Regions from separate parts of the Streptosporangium sp. NPDC000509 genome, predicted to be linked through region 2. Evidence: riboswitches for the same ligand, from Rfam matches in the RefSeq annotation. Region 2 holds a riboswitch; the other holds the start of a gene.
The links. A riboswitch is a leader RNA that binds a small molecule or an ion and turns the genes downstream of it on or off. The one in region 2 is predicted to bind cyclic di-AMP.
Positions count from the first base shown of each region.

Region 1: linked by a shared signal. The riboswitch ahead of ACFY3D_RS28650 (hypothetical protein) and the one ahead of ACFY3D_RS27590 (hypothetical protein) in region 2 are both predicted to bind cyclic di-AMP.

Region 1 covers NZ_JBIAYX010000016.1:261,215-268,900, reverse strand. Annotated here, with positions in the region: gene ACFY3D_RS28680 (choice-of-anchor I family protein) at 1-114, opposite strand, end outside; gene ACFY3D_RS28675 (TIGR03086 family metal-binding protein) at 322-894, shown strand; gene ACFY3D_RS28670 (hypothetical protein) at 913-1,044, opposite strand; gene ACFY3D_RS28665 (metal-dependent phosphohydrolase) at 1,243-1,839, shown strand; gene ACFY3D_RS28660 (DeoR/GlpR family DNA-binding transcription regulator) at 1,924-2,724, shown strand; gene galT (galactose-1-phosphate uridylyltransferase) at 2,721-3,800, shown strand; cyclic di-AMP (ydaO/yuaA leader) riboswitch at 3,873-4,009, shown strand; gene ACFY3D_RS28650 (hypothetical protein) at 4,013-4,987, shown strand; gene ACFY3D_RS28645 (nuclear transport factor 2 family protein) at 5,022-5,450, opposite strand; gene ACFY3D_RS28640 (AfsR/SARP family transcriptional regulator) at 5,660-6,373, opposite strand; gene ACFY3D_RS28635 (aldo/keto reductase family protein) at 7,419-7,686, opposite strand, start outside.
Region 2 covers NZ_JBIAYX010000016.1:33,846-41,531, reverse strand. Annotated here, with positions in the region: gene ACFY3D_RS27615 (DUF4032 domain-containing protein) at 22-1,233, shown strand; gene ACFY3D_RS27610 (roadblock/LC7 domain-containing protein) at 1,386-1,766, shown strand; gene ACFY3D_RS27605 (hypothetical protein) at 1,771-2,673, shown strand; gene ACFY3D_RS27600 (roadblock/LC7 domain-containing protein) at 2,732-3,112, shown strand; gene ACFY3D_RS27595 (hypothetical protein) at 3,125-3,496, shown strand; gene ACFY3D_RS27590 (hypothetical protein) at 3,680-4,495, opposite strand; cyclic di-AMP (ydaO/yuaA leader) riboswitch at 4,742-4,891, opposite strand; gene ACFY3D_RS27585 (DUF4253 domain-containing protein) at 5,262-6,008, opposite strand; gene ACFY3D_RS27580 (hypothetical protein) at 6,357-6,674, opposite strand; gene ACFY3D_RS27575 (putative quinol monooxygenase) at 6,929-7,213, shown strand; gene ACFY3D_RS27570 (DUF427 domain-containing protein) at 7,302-7,685, shown strand.

The DNA.
Region 1 (7,686 bases), 230 kb from region 2:
CAGCGTGATGCCCCGGTGGCCGGATTCGGCGGTGGCCGGAACCGCGGAGAGGGGCAGGAGGAGCAGACCGGTGACCGCCGCGGCGGTCGCCCTGGTGAAAGTCATGGTGCGCATGAGATGAAGTTTCGCAAAATATCATGACTTACTGCTGACGTCGATCTGACCGTGGAATGAAGTCCCCGGTCAGGTGTGCACCCTACGGAATTCCTTGGGCACCTCGGGCATGACGGTCATGTCCGTTGACGCGATGACTACTGGCTGTTCAGGGGTTACGGTCAAGATGAGAGCCGGGAGGAGACCCGGGAGGGCATCGGGAGGGGCATGATGACCATCGACGTACCCGAGGCTTACCACCGCGCACTGGACGACTTCGGCGCTCTTGTCCACCGGATCGGCCCCGAGCAGTGGGAGAACCCGACCCCGTGCGTCGACTGGGACGTGCGTGCTCTCGTCAACCACGTGGTCGGCGAGAACCTGTGGGCTCCCGTGCTGCTGGCCGGGGGGACCTCCGCGGACGTCGGCGACGCCTTCGACGGAGACCTGCTGGGCGACGATCCCATCAAGGCCTTCGACACCTCGGCCGTACCCGCCATCCAGGCGGCGACAGGCGTTCACGCCCTCGGCCGCCTCGTCCACCTGCCGTTCGGCGACGTGTCCGGCCGGGAGTACATCACCGAACTGTTCGCCGACGCGCTCATCCACACGTGGGACCTGGCCCGCGCCATCGGTGCCGACGAGCGTCTCGATCCCGAGTTGGTCCAGGCCTGCGCCACCTGGTTCAGCGACGCCGAGCCCGGCTATCGGCAGGCCGCGGCCACCGGGGAGCACCCGCAGCCTCCCTCGGACACCGACCCGCAGACCCTGCTGCTCGCCTCCTGGGGCCGCCGCGCCTGACCATCGGAGCGCGTGCCGTCAGCCCGCCGCCGGCCGCCGGCCGTGGTTGGCCCTGCGCTTCTTGCGCGCCCTGGCCTTGCGTGCTCGTCTGCCCATGCCGACCACCCCTTCGCCGAGGTTCCTCCGGATCCGTACGGGACTCGATCTCACTCGCCCAGATCTTCACATTCCTCCTGGAACGTCCGTCGCGCAAGGTCTGGACGGCGATCCGTCCGGCTCCAGCGGACCGTATTTCCCCGGCGTTTCCCCCGTCTTGACGTTCCCCACCCGTTGGATGGACGCGTGACCGGGCTCCTCACCTGTCAGGCCGGACTCCCGGCTCCGTCACCGGACTCTAGGCTCCGTCACATGAGCGAGAAGCTGATGGCCCGCTGGCGATCCCTCGTCGGCGCGGGGGCCGACCCCCTCGGCCGCGAACTGATCACCCGGTACGACGAGCCGCACCGCAGGTATCACACGACCGCCCATCTGGAGGCGGTGCTCACCCATGTCGACGCCCTCGCCGACCACGCGGGGCACCCGGACCTGGTACGGATGGCTGCCTGGTTCCACGACGCCGTCTACGACCCGCGGCGCGCGGACAACGAGGAGCGGAGCGCGAGGCTGGCCGAGCGCGCGCTGCCGGAGCTGGGGGTGCCCGCGGAGGATGTGGCGACGGTCGCCCGGCTGGTCAGGATGACCGTCACGCACGCACCCGCGTCCGGCGACGCGGACGGGGCCGTGCTGTCCGACGCGGACCTGGCGATCCTGGGCTCCTCCCCCGACGTCTACGCCGCCTACGCGGCGGCCGTGCGCGAGGAGTACGGCTTCGTCCCCGACGACGTGTTCAGGGCGGGAAGGGCCGCGGTGCTGCGCTCGCTGCTCGATCTTCCGGTGATCTTCCATGTCGCCGATCTGGAGGGGGCGGCGAGGGCGAACATCGCGGCGGAGCTTGATCGACTGTGAACGGCCGGCCACCACAATCCAACAACCTCCCCCACCTGGTCGTGGTATTTTGGTGGAATCTGATGGATTAAGGGGAGTGAGGCGATGCTCGCCCAGCAGCGACAGCAGGCGATCCTGGAAAGGGTGCGCGGCAGCGGCGGGGTCAGGGTCGCCGATCTCGTCCGGGAGCTCGGCGTGTCCGACATGACGATCCGGCGCGACCTCGAGGTGCTCTCCGAACGCGGCCTGGTGGAGAAGGTCCACGGTGGCGCCACCGCCGCCGGGCCCGGCTCGACCGAAGAGCCGGGTTTCGCCGCCAAGTCGGTGCGCCAGCAGGCGGAGAAGGAGGCGATCGCCCGGCACGCCGCCCGGCTCGTCCGGCCGGCCACGGCCGTCGCGCTCTCCGCGGGCACCACGACCTGGACGCTCGCCCACCACCTCGTCGACGTGCCCGAGCTGACCGTGATCACCAACTCGATCCGAATCGCCGACGTCTTCCACCGCTCCCCCAGGGCCGACCAGACGGTCGTGCTGACCGGCGGGGTCCGCACCCCCTCCGACGCGCTGGTCGGTCCGGTCGCGGTCTCGGCGATCCGCGGCCTGCACGTCGACACCCTCTTCCTCGGCGTGCACGGTATGAGCATCCGCGCCGGATTCACCACCCCCAACCTGCTCGAGGCCGAGACCAACCGCGAACTGGTCGCCTCCGCGCACCGCCTGGTGGTGCTCGCCGACCACACCAAGTGGGGCACGGTCGGCATCAGCACGATCGCCGAGCTGGCCGAGGCCCACATCGTGGTCACCGACTCCGGCATGACCGAGAAGGCCCGCGAGGAGCTCGCCGCCTCGGTGGGCGAGATGATCATCACCGAACCCCAGCGCGAGAGCGAGATCGCCGGCCGATGAAGCGTACGATCACCCACCTGGCCGACGGCCGGGAGCTTTTCTACTTCGACCGGCGCGACGACGCCGACCGCACGGCACCCGACCGGCGCGACCTGCCGCCCCGTCCCGCCGCCTCCGAGCTGCGCTACGACCCGCTCACCGAGGAGTGGATCGCGGTGGCCGGGCACCGCCAGGGCCGCACCTTCCTGCCCCCCGCCAACGAGTGCCCGCTCTGTCCCTCGACTCCGGGCAATCTCACCGAGGTCCCCTCCTCCGACTACGAGGTGGTGGTCTTCGAGAACCGGTTCCCCTCGTTCTCCGCCCAGCCGGGCGACCACCGGCCGATCGGAGGGCTGAGCGAGGTCCGTCCGGGGGTCGGCAGGTGCGAGGTGGTCTGCTTCACCTCCGAGCACGACTCCGCGTTCTCGCGACTCTCCCCCGAGCGGGTCGAACTGGTCATGGAGGCCTGGCTCGACCGTACGGCGGAGCTGTCGGCGACACCCGGCGTGGAGCAGGTCTTCTGCTTCGAGAACCGGGGGGCGGAGATCGGCATCACCCTGGCCCACCCGCACGGCCAGATCTACGCGTACCCCTACGTGACCCCGCGCACCAGGCTCACCCTCGGGGCGGCCGAGCGCCACAGGGGGCGGACGGGCGGCAACCTGTTCGCCGACGTCCTGGCCGCGGAGCGTGCGGCCGAGATCCGGGTGGTGGGCTCGAACGAGCACTGGACGGCCTTCGTCCCCGCCGCGGCGCGCTGGCCCGTGGAGGTCCACCTCTACCCGCACCGCAGGGTCCCCGACCTGGTCGCGCTGGACGCCGGGGAACGCGCGGCGTTCGGCCCCCTCTACACCGACGTGCTCCGCCGCCTCGACGGGATCTTCGGCGTGCCCATGCCGTACGTCGCGGCCTGGCACCAGGCACCGGTCTCCACCGGCCGCGATCTGTCGTACGCGCACATGGAGCTGTTCAGCATCCGCCGCGCGCCGGACAAGCTGAAATACCTCGCCGGGTCGGAGTCGGCGATGGGCGCCTTCGTGAACGACGTGTCGCCCGAGGCGACAGCACAACTGCTGCGCTCTGTTGTCACGAACTGATTACCGCTTGGTCTCGTCTTGAGGTCGCATGACCTGCTGTTTACCACTACTATCCTTCCCACATCGGCTGTAAACGCTGATTTGCCTAATCCCGGGCACCTTGCCCGGGAGCCGGGGAACCACCGCACCTGGGGTGAAACCACTTCGGTGGAAGGGCTTCCTCCAGCCCGAACCCGTCAGCTAACCCGGTAGGCGTAAGGAGAGGAGAGTGCGTGGCGGCCCCGTCCCCCACGTTCCGTCGGCGTGCGTCTCTGGCCCTCTGCCTGAGCTCGATCGTCGTGTTCACCATCGGCGCCCCCACCGCCGGAAGCGCGGACCCCAAGCCCACCGAGGCCAAGCTCCGCGCCGAGCTGGCCAAGCTCGGCAAGCAGGTCGACAAGCTGATCGAGACCTACGCGGCCACCCGCGAGTCGCTCAAGATGGCGCAGAAGGCCGAGATCGTCGCCAAGCAGAACCTGGAAAAGGCCGAGAAGACCTACGTCGAGGCCAAGCGGGAGGTCGACTCCATCGTCCAGTTGCGCTACCAGAGCAGCGGCGGAGGGCTGCCCGCGCTGATGTTCTCCGGCGACATGGGCGCCGCCGCGGTGATGGAGCAGCTCACCGCCCAGCAGGCCGCCCACCTGGAGGGCTTCGTCAACAGCATCGAACGCAGGAAGCGGGCGGCCGAGACGGCCGCCACGCTCACCGATGAGATCGGCGACGAGGCCAAGGAGGTGCAGGCGCAGCGCGAGAAGGCCGAGAAGCTGATCCGCGACATGAAGAACAAGCTCGACCGGCTCGCCCCCACCGGTTCCGGCCGTCGCGCCGACGGCAGCTGGGCGCCGCAGCTGCCCACCGGCGCCGACAACATCACCGACCGCACCCGGATCATGCGCGACGCCGTCATGAGGCGCTTCAACCTGCCGTACTCGGTCGGCTGCTACCGGGCCGTCAACGACGGCGGCGAGCATCCTCTGGGCCGTGCCTGCGACTTCATGATGAGCGCCGGTGGCGCGATGCCCACGGCCGCCAACCTCGCGCTCGGCGACGAGATCGCCGCCTGGGCCATCAAGAACAAGGCCAAACTCGGCGTGAAGTACGTGATCTGGCGCCAGCGCATCAACCACGGCTCCGGCTGGAGGTTCATGTCGAACCGAGGCGGCATCACGGCCAACCACTTCGACCATCCGCACATCTCGATGTACTGATCTCCGGGGGGCGTCCGGTCGCGTGAGCGGCGGCTCACCCCTGGGCGCCCCCGTGGGCGAAGGTGGGCGCCGCGCCCGTGGACGCGGGCTCGACGGCGCCCCCGCCCGCCTGGAGGGGGGCGAGGTCGACGAATATGCGGTAGTCAGAGATCAGGCCGTCGTCGCGGGTGCGCCAGATCGATACGGCCACGACGCCGACGTCCGTGCCGTCGAGCCGCCGGTAGGTCACCTCGGTCTCGGCGATGATGTCGGCGTCCACCTGCCAGTTCCGCACGATCCTGTGCCGCAGGCCGCCGATGGTGGAGAAGAAGTCCCGCAACCCGGCGGCGATGGCCTCGCGTCCCGCCATCGGCTCGGCGTTGCCGAACACCAACGTGGCGTCCTCGGCCAGCAACCGCACGAACTCGTCGGGGTCGAACGAGTCGACCGTCCGGAAAACGCGTCGCACCGCGTCGTCGCTCATGCCGATCCTTCCTCACACCGTCGGGATCACTGGTGGGGACGATACGGGGCGAGGGACGAGGCACAACTATCGCCGGGGTAGGTGTCCCGTCGCCCGAAGGCACACCGAAGGTCTGCGGAACCGGGGCGCGACGGCCAGGTCGGCGCACCGCGCCGGATCGCGGCGCGTCCAGCCCTCCGCACCCCTCGTCAACGGCACCGGCCCCTGGTTCACCGATGCGCGGCCTTCAGGCCGACCTCTCCCAGACATTCCAGTACGGCGTCGACGGACATCAGGAACGGGTCGGACTGCAGAATTCGCGTGTGCATCGTGCTCATTTCCTGACCCGGCAGGATTCCCAGCTCCCGGTCGAGCAGCACGATGGTCTCCTGGAACACCTCCAGCGCCTCCCCTTGGCGACCGGTCCGGTAGAGGGCGAGCATCAGCAGGGTGCGGAACCGTTCGTGGAACGGGAAACGCATGATCAGGCCGCGCAGCTCGGGTATGGTCTCGAAGTGGTTCCCGAGGCCGATGTCCGCGCCGATGCGAAGCTCCAGCAGTGAGGTTCGCAGTTCCTCCAGCCGGCTGACCTCGTGGTCCGCGACGGCGCTCTCCGCCAGGTCCGCGTACGGCCTGCCGCGCCACATGTCGAGCGCCTCCGCCGAACAGCGCGCCAGATCCTTTATGTCGGAGGAGAGCATGGCGTTCAGCGCCTGTTTGGCGAGCGCCTCGAACCTGTGGACATCGAGTTCGTCGGGATGCGTGACCAGCGCATAGCCCTCACCCCGCTGCTGGATCCGGTCGTGGCCGAGAACATGCCGGAGGCGGAACACGTAGACCTGCATCGCCTTCCGCGGATTCTTGGGTTGTTCGGTCCACAAAATATCCGACAGGATCCCGACGGGCACCGACTGCCCCGCTCTGCTGAGCAGTATGCTCAACAACTTTCGCGGTTTCTGGGCCGGCATCGGCACTTCGACGCCGTTCACGGTAACCGCCAGATCCCCGAGAACGTGGAACTGTACCTCGCCCTCCGGGAGGGTGTTAGGCGACATGTGTTTTCCTTCGCGGGTGGGAAAGGGACGTCAGCCTCTTCATGGGAATGTCGTCTTCTCCGCCGTGCATGCCGTCACGGAACGACGGTCGCGCACGGATCGGGAACGTGAGGTGTCGGTCGATGACAGGCGCGTACGACGTCTCGACGAAGCGCCACCTCGATCAGGGCGGAACTGTGCCGCCGCGCTCGGAACGGGTGGCCGGTGGCTCGGCCGGAAACGTGAATCGCGGATCTCACCGGTCTCGCACCCGATGGGAAGGCCCGGAAAGGGGACCCGAAAGAGGGTCGTGAACCGCCTTCGCCCCATGGGCGACGGGACGGGACCCGCTGCGAGCCCCCTGACAGCGCGTACGGTCCTGGGGAGACCATCGCGGGCGCGCTCCGGCGCGGCTCAGGTCACACCACTACGGCGAGCGCGGCCGCTTCAGCCGAGGGCCGGATCCCGCCCTGTGCTCCCGGTCAAGGTCCGTACGAGCGGGATGTGACCGCCCTTCGCGCGGCGATCCTCCCGATTGATCGCGCGCGGCCGCCCTGTGGCGTGCCCTTCCTGGACGCGCGGCGACATGAACGTGAACCGCTCGCACCGGCGGCGCCCCAAGCCGACCATGTGCCTGTCCACGGTGATTTCAACGTGCCTGAGAACATGAAAACGCACAGCCATCCGGTAGCCCCCATACCTCTTGTCTGCTTCCGGCCATTATACGTAAATGCTGGACACAGTTGTGGCTTTTACCTCAAGCTGAAAAGTTGTCATAAGCGGATATATCTCGCACGAGTTACGGACATGACGTTATGTCTTCATAACGTCATGTCCGTAACCGGCGTTTCCGGCGGACACCGAGCTGCCCCCGAGCTGCCTTCGGGCTGCCTCCGCGCCCCGGCTCGGCGAACCGCGGTGAGGTCACGAGGTGAGGTCACGCGGACGCCCGCGGTTAGCCGTTCTCCGCATCGGCCTTCATCCAGCTCGGCTTCACCGCCATCATTTTCGCGGTCTTGGCGGGGTCCCGGTCGACGAGGTCCCCGAGCACCTCGTCCACCCGCTTCAGGACGGCGTCGTCGATCGTCCTGCCGGACGCCGAGGCGTTCTCGGTCACCTGTTCGGGCCTGGTGGCACCGGCGACCACCGAGGAGACCCCCGGCTGCCGAAGCACCCAGGCGATCGCGAGCTGGGCCGCCGAGAGGCCACACTCCCCCGCGAGC
Region 2 (7,686 bases):
CCCATCGCGAGGACTGACCCCATGCCCCTGCAGCTCACCGGCGCGCCGAGCGATCCGGACCTCATCCGCCTGCCCTGGGACGTCCCGCTGGAGCAGTGGCCCGAGCACCGCCTGGTCTCCCTGCCCCGGGGCATCTCCCGGCACGTGGTGCGCTTCGCCCGCCTGTCGGGCAAGGTGTACGCGATCAAGGAGATCAGCGAGTACTACGCCAAGCGCGAGTATCGCCTGCTGTGGGACCTGAGCCGGATGGACACCCCGTCCGTCGAGCCGGTCGCCGTGGTCACCGGGCGGACCGGCTCGGACGGCGAGCCGCTCGACTCCGCGCTCATCACCCAGCACCTGCAGTTCTCGCTGCCCTACCGCGCGGTCATGTCGGGGACGGTCCGCCCGGAGACGCTCAACCGGCTGCTCGACGCCCTCGCCGTGCTGCTCGTACGACTGCACCTCAGCGGCTTCTACTGGGGCGACTGCTCGCTGTCGAACGTCCTGTTCCGCCGGGACGCGGGCTCCTTCGCCGCCTATCTGGTCGACGCCGAGACGGGCGAGCTGCACCCCATGATCAGCGAGGGGCAGCGGCTGTACGACATCGAGGTGGCGCACACCAACATCTTCGGCGAGATGCTCGACCTGGAGGCGGGCGGGCTGCTGCACTCCTCCATCGACCCCGAGCAGGTCGCCGACTCGGTCTGCCGCCGCTACCACCGTCTGTGGGGCGAGCTCACCTCCGACGAGATCATCGAGGAGGTCGACTGGCACATGATCGACCAGCGGATCCGCCGGCTGAACTCCCTGGGGTTCGACGTCGCGGAGATGATGGTCCGCCGCAAGGCGGGCACCGGGCGGCTCATCGTCCGACCCAAGGTCGTGGACGCCGGGCACCACCAGCGCAGGCTGTTGCGGCTCACCGGCCTGGACGTGGAGGAGAACCAGGCCAGACGCCTCCTCAACGACCTCGACTCCTTCCGCGTGTCACACGGCCTTCGCCACGAGGACGAGGCGATCGTGGCCCACCGCTGGCTCGCCGAGGTCTTCCAGCCCACGGTGCTGGCCGTCCCCCAGGAGATGCGGGGCAAGCTGGAGCCCGCGCAGTTCTTCCACGAGGTGCTCGACCACCGCTGGTACATGTCGGAGGAGGCGGGGACCGATGTCGGCCTGCCCGCCGCGGTGAATTCCTATGTGAAGAACATTCTCATTTTCAAGCCGGACGAAAAGGCACTCATCGCCGAGGACTAAAGGGTTGATTTCCATCCGGGGTGCATAACTTCCCCTCAGGGTGGTGAATCCTCCCCCTTCTCCCATCAAAGCCCTAGCCGGAGAGAGTGGTTTCCGAGGCTTTTCCCTACGCTGACCGGGCGACGTTCGAAGTCGTCGGCAAGGGGGAGCACGTGCTCGGAATCGAAGACTGCCTCACCGAGGTAATGGCCATCCCCGGGGCCCTGGACGCGATCCTCATCGATCAGACCAGCGGGACCGCGGTGGCCGCCGGCGGTGCGAGCCGCCATGCCGACGTGGAGAGGTCGGCCGCAGGGCTGAGCGAGACCCTGCGCGCGACGCTCGACGGGCTCGCCGTCACCGTGCCCGGCGGCACGGTCCGGATCAACGACATGATCGTGACCACGGACGGCGAACACCATTTACTGAAGCCGCTGGAAACGCCGTTCGACGGCCCGCTCGTCATTTACGTCAGGCTCGATCCGGAACGCTCGAACCTGGCACTGGCCCGCCACCGCCTCCAGGCCCTTTCCGGCCGTCTGATATCGACGTGAGCCCGTGCCCAGCGTCGAGAACATCCTCAGCGGGCTCGCCGGCGACCACGCCACCGGATCCCTGCGACTCGGCAAGGCGGGGGTCATCTACCTCACCGACGGTCGGGTGACCTACGCCGAGAGCGCGTCCGCCCCTCGGCTGGAGGACCTGCTGGGTGCCTGCCGCGGCATATCCGCCCATGCCGTACGGCAGATCAGGCAGGCCACCACCCGCCGGCGACCGGACCCCGCGCTCCCTCCCGGGCCGCAGGAGTCGCGGAAGTCGCGGGAGCCCCAGCCGACGGGGGGCGAGCGGCTGATCGCCCAGGGCCTGCTCACCAGGGGTGAACTGGAGTTCTGCGTGCTCAGCACGGTGCTCGACGCCGCGTACTTCCTGCTGCGGGCCACCGGGCACCGGCCCAGGTTCCGGCGGGGGGAGCTGCACTGGCTCGGACCGCAGTGGTACTTCGACGCGACCGGCCTGCTCCGGGAGTGCGAGCGGAGGAAGGCGCAGTTGGAACAGATCTGGCCGTCCGCGGAGCTGGACACGCTCCCGGTCGTCCCGGTGGAGCGTATCGGCGCCCACCGGGTGGTGCTGAGCGCGCTCCAGTGGGAGGTGCTCGTCGGCGCCGACTCCGTCGCGACCCCGGCCGAGCTGGCGCGCAAACTGGGCCGTCCCGCGTACTCGGTGCTGCTCGCCGTACGACAGCTCGCCTCCTCCGGGCTGCTCCGCGTCCTGGAGCCCGGTCCGGCCGAGGCCCCCGCCGCGCCGGACCCGCTGCCCAGGCGGACGAAGGGCGCCACGGAGATCCCGGCCGCCGGGACGGGCTCCGTGGAGACGTCGGAGTGGATCCCCAGGGCGAACGGGGACCCGGCCGACGTCAACCTGCTCATCCGGCTCAGGAACGCATTGGAGGCAATGACTTGAGCCCGGTCACATGCCGATAAGGCTACGGACGCTGAAGTTGATCGGAAGGAGGATGCCGGTGGAACTGCGCGAGGAGATACGCCGTGAGATGGCGATGCTGCGAGAACGCGTACCCGACGTGGACGGGAGCATCGCGTGCAGTGTCGACGGCCTGACGATAGCCAGCGACCTGAGAAACGACATCGAGCAGACGGGCGCGCTCTCCTCCGCGGTGCTCGCCCTGAGCCGCCGGATGACGGGCATCGCCGGCAAGGGCGCCTTCGAGGAGACGCTCATCTCCGGAACCAACGGCTACGCGGCGTTCTACGCCGCCGGACCCAAGATCGTTCTCACAGTCCTGGCACGCCCGGGGACCAATCTCGGGCTGCTCAGGCTGGAGGGCCGCAGAACGGCGGACCGACTCGCCGCCGTCAGCTCACGCACATCGATATCCCAGTGATCGGAGACAGTGATGGGCAACATGGACATCTCTCTCAAGGAGATGATGGCGATCGACGGCGCCATCGGCGCGGTCGTCGTCGACTACAACAGCGGGATGGCGCTGGGCGCGCTCGGCGGGTCCAAGGATCTCGACCTCCAGATCGCGGCCGCGGGTAACACCGAGGTCGTCAGGGCGAAGATGCGGACCATGGAGTCGCTCGGCCTCAAGGACGGCATCGAGGACATCCTCATCACGCTCGGCACGCAGTATCACGTGATCCGCCCGATCTCGGGCCGGAGCGGTAAAGGGCTGTTCCTCTACCTGGCCCTCGACCGGAACCGGGCCAACCTCGCGCTCGCCCGGCACAGCCTGCGCGGCATCGAGGAGAAGCTCGAAGTCTGATCCTCCGGTTTGCGGCCCGCGCCCCGGCAGGCGCGGGCCGCACCGGAACCCTCCGCGCCCCGAGGGCGGTTCTTCCCGGTGGCCGGGCTGTCGGGGACGGTGGCGAGGTCGGCTCTTCCCGGCCGCCACCCCCTCGGGGACGGTGACGGGGGCCGGTTCTTCCCGGCCGCCACACCGTAGGGGTCAGTTCTTCTCCGCGGCCACGCCGTCGGGGACGTACTCGGAGACATGCTCGACCATCACCTTGGGCTTGCCGAGCCAGGGCCGCGCCTCGGCGCTCACCAGCTGGGTCTGCAGGCCGATGCCCAGCTTCCTCGCCATCGCGAAGACGGTCGTCGGCGGCTGGGCCGGGTTGGTGTCCCTGCGGTTCCACGCGCCGGTGGAGAACGCGACCGGGTGGTTCTTGATCCCCGTACCGCCGCCCCACTTGGTGACGACGTACTGGATGTCGATGTGGCCCATGCCACCGTTGCCGTCCACGCCGAGCGTGCCGGCGTTGAACGTGCCGCCGGTCAGGTCGGCGAAGGTCTTGGCGTCGATGTCGATCATGATGCCCCGGTTGGAGGGGTTACCCGGGCCGCGGTCGCCGACGAAGAACTTCGCCTTCTTGCCCTTGTAGAGGATGTATCCCTCGGTGAACAGGGGCCAGCTCGGGCTGGCGATCATGCCCTTCTGCATCGGCTTGCCGCTGGCGGGAAGTCCGGTGTCACCGGCCCGGCCCGAGGAGTCGTCCCAGAAGTAGGAGGCCGTGGTCGCACCCTGGAGCAGAACGGCCTCGGTACCGGCGGGCGCGCCGGCCGCCGGGTCGTTCGCGAGGCGGGTGGAGGCGGGGGCCGCGGAGGCGGGGAGCGCGAGGGCGACCCCGGCGGAGACGAAGAGGCTCGCGGCGGTGAGGGCCGCGGCGAGGCCGCGCCCGAAGGAGGTGTTCCTGTACGGGGATCGCTCGCCCGGACAGAGCTTGTTCAGGTCGTTCTTGTGCATACCAAAGGAGGGGCGCATGAAGAAAGGGCTCTTTCACGAGGGAACGGGGCGGCCATGTGCGAACACCGAAGGGGTGCACTGGCGGGGACGCGCTCATCGGAAAAGGTGGCGTAGCCGGATCAACCGATCACTACGCGGAGCACGGTCCTGAAGGTGCCGCGAGCGGGCGCGGCGGGTCGAGGGGACGGGGGGCGGCGTGAAAGTTCAGGTGGTCGGTGCGGACAGAGGGTCCACCGACGTGGTGACGCGGTGATCCATGAGGGGATCTCCTCTCCATCTCGTCTACCGGGTTAGCTGACGGGTTCGGGCGGTGGAGTTGCCCTACCGCCGCACGTTCGCGGCGGATTCACCCCGGAAAATTGGTTCCCCGGCTCCGGAGCCCTGCGGGCCCTCGGGATTCGACGTCGGCCGGCCGCCTCCTCTTGTGAAGGGCAGGTCGCCAACCGATAACAGTGGACACTACCCACCAAACCGGACAAAGCAAAGCAAACACCATGAAAAACCCAGAAGATCTACCTACAAGCTTCAAGGAAGCCCCATCGATCGCCCCGCCAGGTCGGCATCCGCCCTACCAGCGAGAACGCCTCCCCCATCCCGGCAACCACCGCGAGACCCCCACCCCCAGACGAGTCCTCCCCATCGGCGGCCGGCAGCCCGTCCCGTGGGACGAAGCCCTTCCCAGAGACCCACACGGGGCCTCCTCACCGGGGGTCGACAGCCCATCGCGGGACCCTCACCGAGACCCGCACGGGATCTCCCCACCCCGCGGGTCATCCCCGTCCGGTCAGTCCCACCAGAACGACCAGGCGTTCCTGCCCTTGATCTGCTCGGCGTAGTCGATGAGGGTCCCCGCCCCCTGGATGATGCTGTCGGGGCAGAACGTCCAGTGTTCCGCCGCGACGTGCAGGGCGTGCTCGGAGGTCGTCGGAGGCGCGGCGACACTGAGGTCGAGAGTGTTGAAACCCATCCCGACCACCCGCACCCCGAACCTCTCCTCCCAGCTCCGTACGACGGCCGCGAGCGGGACCATCCACTCGTTGTGGTTCAGGGCACCCTGCCAGCCCATCACGGCCAGGGCGTCGGCCCCGCGCTCCACCGCGACGAGCCCGAGCGGGGTCCTGCGCTCGGCCACCAGCCCGGCGTACCAGTCGGCGACCACACCGGGATCGGCGGCGAGCCTCCCCCCGGGCGCAGGGCCCGGACACTCGGGACCGTAGGGGTCGAGGATTTCGAGCTGGTCCAGGGTCGCCCTCTCGATCCAGTCGGACCACACCTCGGCCATGAACGCGGCGGCGTTGTAGTTGTCGATCTGAGCGGCGGTGTCAGGGGCGATCTGGCCGGCCGACCAGGGCTGGACGGAGTCCTCCAGCAGGACCGGCCACAGGCCCGACTGCTCGTGCTGAGCCCTCAACCGGGCCCAGTACTCACCGGAGACCGTCACCTCACTCAGCCAGAACGCCGGACGGCGACGGACCGCGAGCTGAGCGTAACCGGGGTCGGGCCACACCACGTCCCCCGGTGGCAACTCCACCGAGAGCCTCCTGCCCCTACCTCCCCCGTCCCCCTCGCCTTCGTGGGCTCCTTCTCCCCCATCGGCGAACAACTGGCCCAGAACTGGCGGGAGTCTCTCACGCTCGCAATCGCTCATCTCTACCGATCCGATCCTGACCACGGATCAATTTTGGCCCGTCAACCACCCCGAGGGACAGTTCTGCCCTGGTCCAGGCAAAAATTATCGGTACAGAGGGGAACGAAGCCGAGCGGGTGCCACCCCTCCACGCCCGACGAACGCTTAACGAGGCCGTTCGGGGCCACACGTCACGTCCGCGAGGGCGCCGTGAGTCTCGGGGGTGATGGACGGGCCCGCGAAGCCGGAGAGCTAGGGCTCGAAGAGCACCAGGGGGTGGCGCCGCGTCATCTCCAGGACCACGCGGCACACCTCCCCCGCCCGTGGGAAGACCGCGTTCATCAGTACGAAGTCCTCCCCCACGGTGAGCGGCTCGGACCACGGTGAGGCGCCGTAGTTCTCGACGGTCAGGTCGGGGAAGAGCGTCGTCAACTCCTCGTAGAAGGCCGCCACCTCCGGGCGCGGCTCACCGGGCGCGGCTCCGCTCTCGTCCCAGGTGAGATACCGGAGAAGGGCCTCCCGCGCGGTGATCGGTCCGGCCGCGAACCAGACTCCGAGATCAAAGCTCACAGCATGTCCTCGTCGTCCTCGTCGTCCTCGTCGTCGCCTGCCCAGCCGTCGAATCCTACGTGCCCGGCGGACACCTGATATGCGCGAACGGCACGGAAAGACCGACGTCTGAAATGCGCGACCGGCGCGGAGGACGGACACCTTTATATACGCGGCCGACGAGGAGGGGGCGCGGGCGGCCGGGACAACGCGAAAAGAGGGCACGCGTGCCCGTAGGGCGGGGTTCTGTCGGTGGCGGCCCATACCCTACCGGCATGATCATTGTCTCCGGCTGGATCCGTGTCGACCCCGATGCCCGCGACGACTACCTCAAGGGATGCGTGAGCGTGATCGAGCAGGCCCGCGCCGCGTCCGGCTGCCTCGACTTCACGCTCGGCGCCGACCTCGTCGACACCGGCCGGATCAACGTCTACGAGCGCTGGGAGTCGGAGGAGACCCTCGACGCCTTCCGGGGTTCCGGGCCGAGCGACGACCAGGAGACGATGATCCGCGACGCCCAGGTGTCGCGCTACCAGATCTCCGGCGTCGGCCCCGCCTGAGCGGGGGTCGACACCGGGGAGGGGGATGGCGACGCGGTTCAGGGTCCGGGGTCCGGCAGACTGGACATGACAGAAAGGGGTTCTCGTCATGACCGACAAGCCCATCCTGGAGCCCAGCCCCAGTCACCCGATCACGATCACGCCGAACCCGGCCCGGATCGTCGTCTCGGTGGCAGGCCGGGTGGTCGCCGACACGCGGAGCGCGTTGACACTGCGGGAGGCGGCGTACCCGCCGGTGCAGTACATCCCGATCACCGACGTCGACCGCTCGCTGCTGGAGCGGACCGACACCGCCACCTACTGTCCTTTCAAGGGCGACGCGAGCTACTACACCGTCACGGTGGACGGGAAGCAGGCGGTGGACGCGGTGTGGTTCTACGAGTCGCCGTATCCAGCCGTCGCCGAGATCAAGGACCACGTCGCCTTCTATCCCGACCGGGTCGACTCCATCGTCGAGGAACCGGCCGCCTGAG